DNA from 3 places in the Agrobacterium vacciniicorymbosi genome. Region 3 is predicted to be linked to each of the others. Evidence: predicted binding sites of a transcription regulator. Region 3 holds the regulator's gene; each other region holds the start of a gene.
The links. The regulator PhoB, encoded in region 3, activates phosphate uptake and scavenging genes when phosphate is short. The targets are predictions, from matches to a motif close to TGTCATNNANCTGTCAT.
Positions count from the first base shown of each region.

Region 1: the regulator PhoB is predicted to act here: its motif matches at 2,089-2,105, upstream of ABUK73_RS00175 (bifunctional 2',3'-cyclic-nucleotide 2'-phosphodiesterase/3'-nucleotidase).
Region 2: the regulator PhoB is predicted to act here: its motif matches at 1,867-1,883, upstream of ABUK73_RS04935 (PhoX family protein).

Region 1 covers NZ_JBETMF010000001.1:20,295-24,400, reverse strand. The annotation lists gene ABUK73_RS00195 (dihydrofolate reductase family protein) at 1-74, opposite strand, end outside; gene ABUK73_RS00190 (DUF4344 domain-containing metallopeptidase) at 121-1,005, opposite strand; gene ABUK73_RS00185 (DUF1203 domain-containing protein) at 1,156-1,623, shown strand; gene ABUK73_RS00180 (PilZ domain-containing protein) at 1,717-2,052, shown strand; gene ABUK73_RS00175 (bifunctional 2',3'-cyclic-nucleotide 2'-phosphodiesterase/3'-nucleotidase) at 2,183-4,106, shown strand, end outside.
Region 2 covers NZ_JBETMF010000002.1:341,122-345,227, forward strand. The annotation lists gene ABUK73_RS04935 (PhoX family protein) at 1-1,806, opposite strand, end outside; gene ABUK73_RS04940 (DUF2147 domain-containing protein) at 2,003-2,341, opposite strand; gene ABUK73_RS04945 (SEL1-like repeat protein) at 2,850-3,116, shown strand; gene ABUK73_RS04950 (NUDIX domain-containing protein) at 3,271-3,819, shown strand; gene ABUK73_RS04955 (pyridoxal phosphate-dependent aminotransferase) at 3,823-4,106, opposite strand, start outside.
Region 3 covers NZ_JBETMF010000004.1:136,426-140,531, reverse strand. The annotation lists gene ABUK73_RS08330 (DUF6481 family protein) at 355-744, opposite strand; gene ABUK73_RS08325 (hypothetical protein) at 781-1,002, opposite strand; gene ABUK73_RS08320 (cold-shock protein) at 1,227-1,436, opposite strand; gene ABUK73_RS08315 (hypothetical protein) at 1,638-1,916, shown strand; gene phoB (phosphate regulon transcriptional regulator PhoB) at 1,961-2,644, opposite strand; gene phoU (phosphate signaling complex protein PhoU) at 2,779-3,495, opposite strand; gene pstB (phosphate ABC transporter ATP-binding protein PstB) at 3,583-4,106, opposite strand, start outside.

The DNA.
Region 1 (4,106 bases), on a different contig from region 3:
TCCAGGCTTTGATCCACACCTGCGCCGTACCCATCGAGCGATATTGAAAAACTGCGAACAACCAAGCGTGACATCTGCACCTCCCGCGTCTTAGGGGAAAAGTAGCAGAGTTGGCCCGGTTTACAATTCCTGTCCCAGGTTCACCGCCGTCGGCACTTCCTTCGCCGGGCTGCTTTCCTTTTCGCTGCCACCGCCGGAGAGATGCGAGGCGATGAGTTCGCCGTGGAATTTTGCCATTTCGTAGCAGTAAGTGATCTCGCGCTTTTCAGCGGACCAGTACACATCCGGACGGCCGCAGGTGCGGGCCGTCAGCTTGACGTCGCCCTTGAGCGTATAGCCGTTGAAGCTGCGGGCAATCAGATCGAGAACTTTGGATTCCTTGACGATGGTGGCGTAGATATCCAGAAACGGATCGCGCACCGGCTCATAGCGGGCGATGAATTTGGTTGCACCGGCCTTGGCCACATAAGGTTTCAGCACCTCGTTCCAGTGGCTGACGGTTTGCGGGTAAGCCGTTTCACAGGCCTTCCAGTCATCCTTGGGCAGACCCATCATATCGGCCAGATCGCCATAGCCACCGGCATCCTTGCCGACCATCAGGCAGGCCATCTGCCGGTCACGCGCGGGGTTAGGCACCAGCGTCGAATAAAGCGGGGAATTGTGGTCCGGCAAGGCCTGAGCCGAGCGGGCCAGATACCAGCTGTCGGTTGCGTTGACGATGGCCGTGTCCAGCCATTCCTCGTTCGCTTCTAGCATCATCGTCCCGGCCAGCTGATCGGCGGCGTCCTTGCCCGCTCCCGGCTCGGGCAGCGCCAGATCGGAAATCAGCATGCGGGATGCTTCGTGGTAGAGGCTGAAAATTGCGTTACCGATGACGAAATTCACCGTCTGCTGCAATTGCTCGTCCGAAAGATCATCCAGCGCGGGTGCTGTTTGCGCATGGGCGGCAGGTGAGATGAACGAAAAAACGGTGACCAGAGAAGCGGTCATCAACCTGCGCAGCATGGACGTCAACTTTCTAAAACGAGGACGTATGATTGATTGCGAAAGTAAACGGCACAAGCAATGGGCTGGTTGCCTCCAGAGGCAAGAAACGGGTGGATACACGACTCTTTGAAGAGCATAGCGACAAACTAGCAACGCAAAGGAGCCGTTATGACCGAGATCGTTTTTACCGCCATGGCCGCCAGTGAGGCCGAAGCCTTTCGCAATGGAAAGCCGGATGCCAACGGGCAGAATCCCGAACCATCGATTGCCGTCGGCACCTATCCCTGCCGTGTTTGCCTTGGGCAGATAAAGGATGGCGAGGCCATGCTTCTACTGGCCTATCGCCCCTTCCCGCACCTGCAACCCTTTGCGGAAACCGGACCTATTTTCATTCATGCCGAAGCCTGCGAGCCCCCTGCCGCAGACGACATATTGCCGCCGATGCTGGACAGTCCCGACTATATCGTGCGCGGCTACAGCCATATTGATCGAATCGTCTACGGTACGGGTGCCGTGACTGCGACGGGTGAGATTGCAGACCGGGCAAAGGAGCTGCTGGGGCGGGATGACATCGCCTATGTTCACGTCCGCTCCGCCCGCAACAATTGCTACCAATGCCGCATAGATCGCGCCTGAATACGCAGTTGCGCTTAATTTTACCGAATAAGATAAGCGGCCCGCAAATTTTTCGTGCGATTTTGGGACAGTGATAAATCGGGAATTATGAAGATGACCGGCAATCTGACCATGCAGAATCGCGGCGCGGGCCGCAGCAAGACACGCATTTATGGAACAGTGCAGTATTTCAATCAATCGGTGAAAGGCCGTGTGGTCGATCTTTCGGCTACCGGCATGGCGCTGGAACTGGAAGGCGCATTCGCCGCGGCCAAGGGAAGCCGGGTCAAGGTGCAGAGCGAAGACCTCGGCTTCATCGAAGGCACGGTGCAGTGGCAGCACATGAACAGGCTTGGCCTGCAATTGCAGCTTTCCACCAACACGCTGGCCCAGCTTTCCTCCTACTTCCGTTTCTTCCATGCGGATGTGAAGCCGACGCTGGCTGGATGAAATGAAATTTACCGGATGGTTTAAAAATCCGGGACAAGTCACATGGCTGTCATTTTGATGATGGACTCCTCGATTATTCGTTTTACGCTGCCGCCTTCCCATGCAGCCTGAACTCATTCGAGGAGCTTCCATGTCTTCGCTTATCGGCCTTCATCCCATCACGCGACGTTCCCTGCTGGGAGGCATTGCCGCCTCTTCGGCCCTTGTCATGCTTCACCCGTTTGCGGCGCGTGCGCAGGGCAACCAGGCGCATCTGCGCATCATGGAAACGACGGATATTCACGTCCACGTTTTCCCTTATGATTATTACGCCGATAAGCCGAACGACACGCTGGGTCTGGCCCGCACCGCCTCCATCATCGACAGCATTCGTGCCGAAGCCGGCAACTCCATGCTGGTAGACAATGGCGACTTCCTTCAGGGCAACCCGCTGGGCGATTACATTGCCTATGAGCGGGGCATGAAGGCGGGTGACAAGCACCCGGTCATCAATGCCATGAATGTGCTGGGTTATGATTGCGGCACGCTGGGTAACCACGAGTTCAATTATGGGCTCGATTTTATGTTCAACACACTGGGCGGTGCTGGCTTCCCCTACGTTTGTGCCAACCTGACCAAGGGCCAGCTTGCTTCCGACCCCAAGCAGGACGACCTTTTCTTCAAGCCCTATGTGATCCTTGAAAAGCAGATCAAGGACGGCTCCGGCGCGACCAGCCCGGTCAAGGTCGGCATCATCGGCTTCGTACCACCGCAGATCATGATGTGGGATGCCAAGAACCTTGAAGGCAAAGCACAGACCCGCGATATCGTCGATGCCGCCAAGGCCTGGGTGCCCGTGATGAAGGAACAGGGTGCTGATATCATCATCGCGCTGTCGCATTCCGGTATCGAAGGCAAGGGCCAGAGCGACCGCATGGAAAATGCCTCGCTATATCTCGCTGGCGTTCAAGGCATCGATGCCGTCTTCACAGGCCACCAGCATCTCGTCTTCCCCGGCCCTAAGACATGGGATGGCATTGAAGGTGCCGATCCGGTCAAGGGCACGCTGATGGGCAAGCCAGCCGTCATGGCCGGTTTCTGGGGCTCGCATATGGGCCTCATTGACCTGCTGCTGGAAAAGGATGGCAAGAACTGGAAGATCGTGGACTTTACCACCGAAGCCCGCCCGATCTATCACCGCGACGATAACCGCAAGATCGTGGCCGACGTGAAGGACAAGCCGGAAATCATCGCCGCCGCCAAGACCGATCACGAAGCCACCCTCGCCTATGTTCGCCGCCCCGTGGGCAAGACATCTGCGCCGCTCTATTCCTATTTCGCGCTGGTCGCGGATGATCCATCCGTGCAGATCGTGTCCAATGCCCAGACCTGGTACATCAAGGACATGCTGAAGGAAGGCCAGTATAAGGATCTGCCGGTTCTGTCTGCCGCCGCTCCCTTCAAGGCTGGTGGTCGTGGTGGCTCGGATTATTACACCGATGTCCCCGCCGGTGACATCGCCATCAAGAACGTCGCCGACCTCTACCTCTACCCCAACACGGTGCAGGCCGTGCTGATCACAGGCGCGCAGGTCAAGGACTGGCTGGAAATGTCGGCAGGCATGTTCAACACGGTCGAGGCTGGTGCAAAGGACGCGCCGCTGCTGAACAACGATTTCCCGTCCTACAATTACGATGTCATCGACGGCGTGACCTACCAGATCGACATCTCCAAACCGGCCAAGTTCGATAAGGATGGCAAGGCCGTCACGCCGGAAAGCAACCGTATCGTCAACCTTCAGTTCGGCGGTAAACCTATCGATCCGGCACAGAAATTCGTGGTGGCAACGAACAATTACCGCGCCAGCGGTGGAGGCAAGTTCCCCGGTATCGCGTCCGACAAGATCATCTTCGTTGCGCCGGACACAAACCGCGATGTCATCGTGCGCTACATCATCGCGCAGGGCACGATCAATCCGTCTGCCGACGACAACTGGTCCTTTGCACCAGTGGCCAACACGACAGCCGTGTTCGAAACCGGCCCGAAGGCACGCCAATACGCCAAGGACGTCAAGG
Region 2 (4,106 bases), on a different contig from region 3:
GAAGTGGGTACGCTTGTCGGCAGACCATGTCTGGCCTGTGACTTCCGCGCCCTTCGGTGCCGTCAGGAAGCGCTCGATGCGGCCTGTGACGGGGTCGCCTGCCAGCATCTGGTTGTTGCCCTGTCCGGCATACTGACCGTCATTGCTGTCTTCGCCGTCTGTCTGGATCCACAGAAGGCCAGTCGAATCGAACATCATGCCATCTGGCGAGTTGAACATGTTGCCGGAGTTGATGTTGGAGGAACCTGCATAGGCATCCTTGTGAACATCCGGGTTGCCAGCCATGCAGAACAGGTCCCACTTGAACTTGGCATCCGCGTGATCGTCGTTCTCAGGATACCAGCGCACGATCTGGCCGTATTCGTTCTTTTCGCGCGGGTTTGCGGCGTTGAGCGGCATGGCATCGCCACCGCCATTGGTGCGCAGCTTGCCGTCCTTCATTTCGCCACGGCGGCTGTTGTTGGTCAACGCGCAATAGGCTTCAATGGCCACGGGGTTGATGGCGACCCATTCCGGGCGGTCCATGGTGGTGGCGCCCACCTTGGAAGCGGCCTGACGGGTGAAGACGCAAATCTCATCCATCTTCATGCCGGTCGATTCTGGCGTCAGCGCAACCCATTCGCCATTGCCGTCGTCGGTGAACTTGGCAACGTAGAGCGTGCCTTCGTCCAGCAGCTTGGACGTATCGCCACCCGGCACGTAGATGCCGTTGGAGATGTACTTGTAGAGGAACTCGCCACGCTCGTCGTCGCCCATATAGACGACCACACGACCATCGCGCGCGATGACGACGGCGGCATTTTCATGCTTGATGCGGCCAAGCGCTGTGCGCTTGATCGGTGTGGAGGATGCGTTGGACGGATCGATCTCCACGACGTAACCGGCACGGCGTGGCTCGTTGGGGTGCTTGGAGACATCGAAGCGCTCATCGAAAAGCTCGTAGCCGTAACGGGTTTCGGCAGCGATACCGTAACGCTTGTAGTCGTCTGGCATTTTGAAAGCGGCATCGGTGGAGCCGAAATAGCCGTTGAAGTTTTCTTCGCAGGTGAGGTATGTGCCCCACGGCGTGCGGCCCGCGCCGCAATTGTTGAAGGTGCCGAGACAGTCGATACCGTTCGCATCGGTCTTGGTCTTGACCAGTTCGGAGCCAGCAGCAGGGCCGGACAGCTTCATTGGTGTGTTGTGGTGAATACGGCGGTTGAACGGGCTGCCGACGACGATCTGCCAGCCATCATTGCCTTCTGCCACTTCCATGACGGTGACGCCCTGCATGTGCTGGAGGATTTTGACTTCGTCCAGATTGGCAGGCATGCCCTTTTCACGGTGGGGCAGGTTGGTTTCGTTGTTCACATATTCATGGTTGACGGCAATCAGCTGATGGCTGCCGACCACGAAAAGCTCCATGCCATCGGTGTTTTCGCCGAAAACCTTGTCGGAGTTCTCAAGGCTGACACCCTTGACCGGGTCGATATCTGACACGTTGGGAAATAGCGGCTGGCCCCACTTGGCAACAGGCTTCCAGCTGTAACCCTCAGGCACATGGATGGTGTTGTCAGTGGTGGCAGCGATAGGCTTGAACGGAAAGCGCGAGGCTGCTTCCTGCGCCTGTGCAGATGTGGACGATGCCAGATTACCGAGCGTGCCCAGAGCGGCAGCCGCAGAACCGAATGCCAGAACGCCACTAAGGAAACCGCGACGCGAAATCGCCGATTCCACCACGCGGTCGAAATCCGTCACAGCCGGTGGCGGGTTCTGCAATTCGTCCCACTCATCCCAGCTCAGCTTGCTCGTGTCGATCTTTGTCATAGCGCTCTCCATCCGCTCGTAGTTTGGAACAATTCCAGACAGGGCAACTAAAGAGGGTTTATTACAGCGATATGACGGAGAAAATTCGATTTAACGCATATATTACAACTAAAAGTAATTGTTAGATGGGAGTCAAAACAAATACAGGCGGGGTTGAGCCCGCCTGCAAACATGCGCTTAGTCCATGTCGTGTTGATTACAGACGCGACCATGTCTGGGACTTGCACAGCACCTTCAGCACGCAGCCCTTCATGCTGAGCGAGCTGCCGGAAACGGTGCCGGTGCCGGAATAGGTCTTATCATTGGCAGGGTCGGTGATTTCGCCGGAATAGCTGTTGCCGGTGCCGCTCATCTTGCCGATCTGCTTTCCAGCGTGCTTGCCGGTTTTCAGCGTGACGCAAAAGGCGGAGCCGCAGGGGGCGATGACGGCGGTCTCGCCGCTGGCGGTTTTCCAGTTGCCTTCGATAGCTTCTGCGGCAAAGGCGCTGCTGCCCATCAAAAATGCAGAAACGGCAAGTATCAACGTTCTCTTCATATGGACCTCCCAATCCAGCTTTGGCTTACCCGTGCAATCATTAAGGGTTCAGCGCTCGCAACTCCTCATGCGAATGCGCAGATTTATAGTTGACGTGGACGTAAAAGGAAATATGGGCTGCGGCGAAATTCGGCGCTTTTTCACGCCTTTGCGCCGCGAAAAATCATCCATCGAAAAATGTCGAGTTGGGACGTGGTTACGAAAGGGTTGAATTTCATCCGTAAACTTTTCGTAAAATTGTCCGCAAAGTCCTTAATTTCCGGGCCTTGTGATATTTAACAAAAACCCAACTTTACCAATCGTTTGGACTTTGTTTGTCCCCTATTAATCATGGATTTTAAGCGCCCGTTGAAGCCCGTTTGGCATAGTGGGGACATCGAAAGAGCAGGGAAAACCTGCCGACGGAAAAGGCCAGAACAAGCCGCAGAAGACGGTAAGGCCTTCAAACCGGAAAGCTCCCGCAGAGGAGCCAAGACAGAGAGAAAACGGGCAAACAGGATAAAGAAAAATGGCACGCTTTGAAGTTCGCGATATCGAAATGGCAGTCGCCGGTGGCCAAAGCCGCGCGGACGTCTTCTGCAACCTCGGCCTGATCTACGCGACAGGCCGCGGCTGCCCGGTGGACCTCATTGCTGCCCACAAATGGCTCAACATCGCCGCTATCAAGGGTTCGGAACGGGCAGCTTCGCTGCGCGCCGATCTGGCCCGCAACATGAACAAGGCAGACCTCGCAACGGCACTGCGCGCCGCCCGCGACTGGATGACCACACACTAACAATCGAGCACCGGACCAACCGGCGCCAGATAAAAAGACAGAGCGGTTAAAAGACCGCCATTCTCACCGGCAGGTTTCCTCCAGTCCCGGCCGGATACAAAAAGAATACTCCCGAAAAGGGACAGCTCAGATCCACGCTGAAAAACATCAAACCGTGACCGGCAGAAACAAGGCCGGCACGGTTTTTTTGTTTTGTCAGAATGTGATCTTAAACCGCGATTATGTTGCTGGCAGTCTATTAATGGGCATCGGCTTATCCATGGCATCCTACATCGCGGCAATTCGGGACAAAATCGGCGCTGAGCTTTTGATCGTGCCGTCAGTTGCAGCCGTCATCCACGATGACGAGGGGCGCATATTGCTTCAGGGAAAGGCATCGGGTGAGGCGTGGAGCCTGCCCGCAGGCGCAATTGAACCGGGTGAAACGCCGCGGCAGGCTATCATCCGGGAAGTCAGAGAGGAAACTGGCTTCGAGGTGAGTGTCCAGAAAATCATCGACGTCTTCGGTGGCCGGGATTTCCGATATGTGTATCCGAATGGCGATCGGGTTGAATATGTGGTGACGCTTTTTGCATGCCGCATCGAACGAGGGCTGTCGGCGCCATTGGATAGCGAGACCAAATCGATCAGATATTTTTCACTGGCCGAAATGCCGCCATTGGCGCTTCCATATCCAAAAGCATCGCTGTTCGATCTTGGGTAGGCCTCAACCCAACCCCGTCAGCACCTTCGGCAGCGCTTCGGCAAACAAATCCAGCTTGGCGTCCGGGGCCGCACTCACGCGGATGCAGCGGTTCAGCGGTTCTACGCCGGGCATGCGGACGAAGACGCCGTGTTCCATCAGGCCGTCCACGATGGCTTTGGCGTAAGCGCCGTCCTTGTGGCAATCGATGGTGACGAAGTTGGTGGCGGAGGGAAGGGGGGAGAGGCCATTCTGGCGGGCGATGGTGGAGATGCGCTCGCGGGCGTTGGCGATGCGTTTGACCACAT
Region 3 (4,106 bases):
CGCGCGCGGCCAAAAGCGATGAAGCTTGCTCTATCTTTCTTGGGATATTGGGCGCGGCTTTTATAGCCTTATGGCGCCATCTGCTCTTACAAACTGCTGAGCTATGCCTGCTTGCAATGAAGCAAGCCCTCCATGGAACGGAAGTTTTGTGACCGGATTTCACGTATGTAGGAAGAGCAATTTTGCAGAACGTTCAGAACGGTTCTGCGAGGCGCAATAGCTGCGCGGAGATGCACTGGCACCTTTGATTGGCGGCTTAACCGCCAATGTTCCCGCAAGCACGAATGACCACAGGTCCATCCTGCCAGATCGCAGCCCTTCATTCGAATGGCTGCTGGATCATGGCAGATAGCTTTAACCCTGGCGGGCCTTGCGGTTGGCATAGCGACGATCGCGCTCGGCCTTGCGGGCGGCTTCATCTTCGATGACGCGGGCGACGCGGTTTTTATCGGCCAGCTTGCGGGCGTCTTCTTCGGCAGTCGCAGCGGCTTCAAGCTCGGCTTCATGCGCCAGCCGTTCCGCTTCGAGGCGGCTCTGCTCTTCGCGCTTCTGCTGCTCGCGCTCGGCACGACGCGCTTCGCGGGCTTCCGCCACGGCGATGCGTTCTGCCTGCTTGGCTTCCCGGTTGGGTTCGGCAGCTTCCTTGGCGGCCTTATAGGCCTGAAGAAGAGCAGCCTTGGCCTCGGCAGCAGCGCTGCGGCGGTCGGTCAGTTCACTGTTTTTAACGTTTTTGTTGTTTCTCAAGTCTCTATTCCAGTTGAGGTGCCGCACCCATCAGGGTCAGGATTTCTTGGTACGCTTTGCGGGTGTCTTGGCAGGTGCCAGGCTGTCTTGCAGTTCCTTGGCAAGGCGCGCTTCACGCAGGCGCTGCGTCTTTTCATCACGCGCCTGGGCAATCGAATTGAGTTCATCAACAGCGTGGCCGCGTGCAAAGAACTGCGACTGCGTTTCACCGAATGCGATTTCCGCCTGCTGGCGAGATTTGCTGTGTGTTTCAGACATGGAATTTCCTTCCTGTCGCATCAGCCGAAATCGGGATCGATTTCCAAAAACGCCGCTGCGGGGTGGATCGAGTGGCCCGGAGCGTTTGCGCCCATGGGCGCGGTGTCCGAAGCCTGTACCGCCGGGCGGCACAAAAAAAGGCCAGGCAACGTGCCTGACCTCGCTTGGTCTCATGCTTTCGACAGTGCCAGTACATCCGTGGTCAAAGGAAAGCGGAGTCCGTATTAAGCAGCCTGGAGATTGCAGGCCGACATTTTGCCCGACTTGTTGTCGCGCTCAAGGTCGTAGCTCAGCTTCTGGCCTTCAACGATTTCGCGCATACCTGCACGCTCTACAGCGGAGATGTGTACGAATGCGTCTGTGCCGCCGTTGTCTGGCTGAATGAAGCCGAAGCCCTTGGTGGAGTTAAACCATTTTACTGTGCCTGTGGTCATAATGAACCCTTTCAAAGCATAAGTTATAGATCACAGAACTGACGCCCTGTGTGCGAGTATAGCGATTTTTTTGAAGGAAAGGGTTAGTTCAAAACGCGGTGCTAATCGCGCGGCAACCAAAGCTCAGCAAGCAAAATATCGATAAACCAGTGATAGAGGGTTATGGCCGGATAGTCAAACTTTAAATTTCAGATCATTGAAATGAGCGTTTATCTTGCAACGCAGCAGCCTCTTCAGAAATATAATAATCCGTGCTGGATTTTCAATTTTGAAAATGTACCTGCCCTTTGTTTTTACTCAGGAAAACTGCGCGGCAAGCGGATATCCCCGCTTCCCCTTTCCATCCGCAACTTCTGGCGCAAACCAGTTCAAAGGAGTCAAAAATATATCTTCGTTACCGGCTGGAGATGGCTCCCCTTCTCGTACCTATTCCTGCCTAAGCTGCGCAAAAATACAAAACGCGCGCTGTTGACCCGGTGAGGCAATAGCGCGCGTTGTGCGAAATATCAGTGGTGGAGCGCCTGTCAGGCTTCCATGGAATAACCCGCGCCGCGAACGGTGCGGATTACATCCTGCATGTTGGAGAAGTTGAGCGCCTTGCGCAGGCGGCCGACATGGACGTCTACGGTGCGTTCGTCCACATAGATATCGTGACCCCAGACGCCGTCGAGAAGTTGCGAGCGGGAGAAGACGCGGCCCGGCGAGACCATCAGGAACTCCAGAAGGCGGAATTCGGTTGGCCCGAGGCGCACTTCGCGGGTCTTGCGGTGGACGCGGTGCGTTTCGCGATCCAGCTCGATATCACCGCATTTCAGAACAGACGACAGAACCTCCGGGCGGGCGCGGCGCAGCATGGCTTTGACGCGCGCCATCAGTTCCGGGGTGGAGAATGGCTTGACCACATAGTCGTCAGCACCCGTGGCCAGTCCGCGCACCCGCTCGCTTTCCTCACCGCGTGCCGTCAACATGATGATTGGCAGACGCTCGGTCTCGGGGCGCATTCTCAGGCGACGGCACAGTTCGATGCCGGAAACGCCCGGCAGCATCCAGTCCAGGATCAGCAGATCCGGCGTGCGCTCCTGCAGGCGGATTTCCGCCTCGTCGCCACGGGGAATGGTGTCGACATCGTAACCTTCGGATTCCAGATTGTAACGAAGAAGAACGCTCAAAGCCTCTTCATCTTCGACAACTGCGATTTTCGGCACCATAGGCTTGGGACTCCGCCAGTCTTACCAGAGCGCCATGCGTTCATTTGGACGCATCACGGACGCTCTGGCCTGTTGATCTACACACCGGCATTCCAAACATCGTTTCCGATCCAAGGGCGCCGATGCTGTAAAACTTACTCGGTTACTGCACCGAGCGTGTTGGAACTATCGTCCTTCGGACGCTCACCTTCCGGCTGGCTGCCGGTGGCCATGTAATAGATGGTTTCCGCGATGTTGGTCGCATGGTCGCCGACGCGCTCGATGTTCTTTGCGCAGAACAGCAGATGCGTGCAGGTCGTGATGTTGCGCGGATCTTCCATCATGTAGGTCAAAAGCTCGCGGAACAGCGAGGTATACATGGCGTCGATCTCTTCGTCGCGCTCGCGGATGGCCTGTGCCTTTTCTGCGGAGCGCGTGGAATAGACGTCCAGCACTTCCTTCAGCTGCACCAGCGCCAGTTCCGACAGGTGCTCCAGTCCACGGGCCAGCTTGCGCGGAACGCCAGTGCCGGCAACGGCGATGACGCGCTTGGCAGTATTTTTGCCAAGATCGCCGACGCGCTCCAGATCGGCAGCGATGCGCAGCGAACCGATGATTTCACGCAGGTCGGACGCCATGGGCTGACGCTTGGCGATGGTCACGATGGCCTTGTCGCCGATCTCGCGCTCGGCATGATCGAGGATCGTATCGTCAGAGATGACCTTCTGGGCCAGCGCTGCATCCGAGTTGACCAGAGCGCGCACCGCATCGGCGCACATCTGTTCAGCCAGACCACCCATTTCGGCGATGCGGCGGGTGAGGAACTTCAGTTCATCATCATAGGCGGACATAATATGGGAATGTGTCGGCATGTTCGAAGTCTCCAGTTTCGATGCACTGGCCCGCAAGCCCGACCGGGCTCAAGCGGTGCCATGCGAAGGGTTTGAACCAGCGTCAGATCAGCCGAAGCGACCCATGATGTAGTCCTGCGTGCGCTGGTCGTCCGGGTTGGTGAACATCTTGTCGGTGTCGTTTTCTTCCACCAGATGGCCCAGATGGAACATGGCGGTGCGCTGCGACACGCGGGCTGCCTGCTGCATGGAGTGGGTAACGATGACGATGGTGTAATTGGCGCGCAGTTCGTGGATCAGTTCCTCGACCTTGGCGGTTGCAATCGGGTCCAGTGCCGAGCAGGGCTCGTCCATCAGGATGACTTCAGGCGAAACCGCAATGGCGCGGGCGATGCACAGACGCTGCTGCTGACCGCCGGACAGGCCGGTGCCGGATTCGTGCAGACGATCCTTGGCTTCGTTCCACAGACCGGCCTTCTGAAGGCTCGACTCGACGATCTGATCCATGTCCGCCTTGTTGCGGGCCAAACCATGGATGCGCGGGCCGTAGGCGATGTTTTCGTAGATCGTCTTCGGGAAAGGGTTCGGCTTCTGGAACACCATGCCGACACGGGCGCGCAGTTCCACCACGT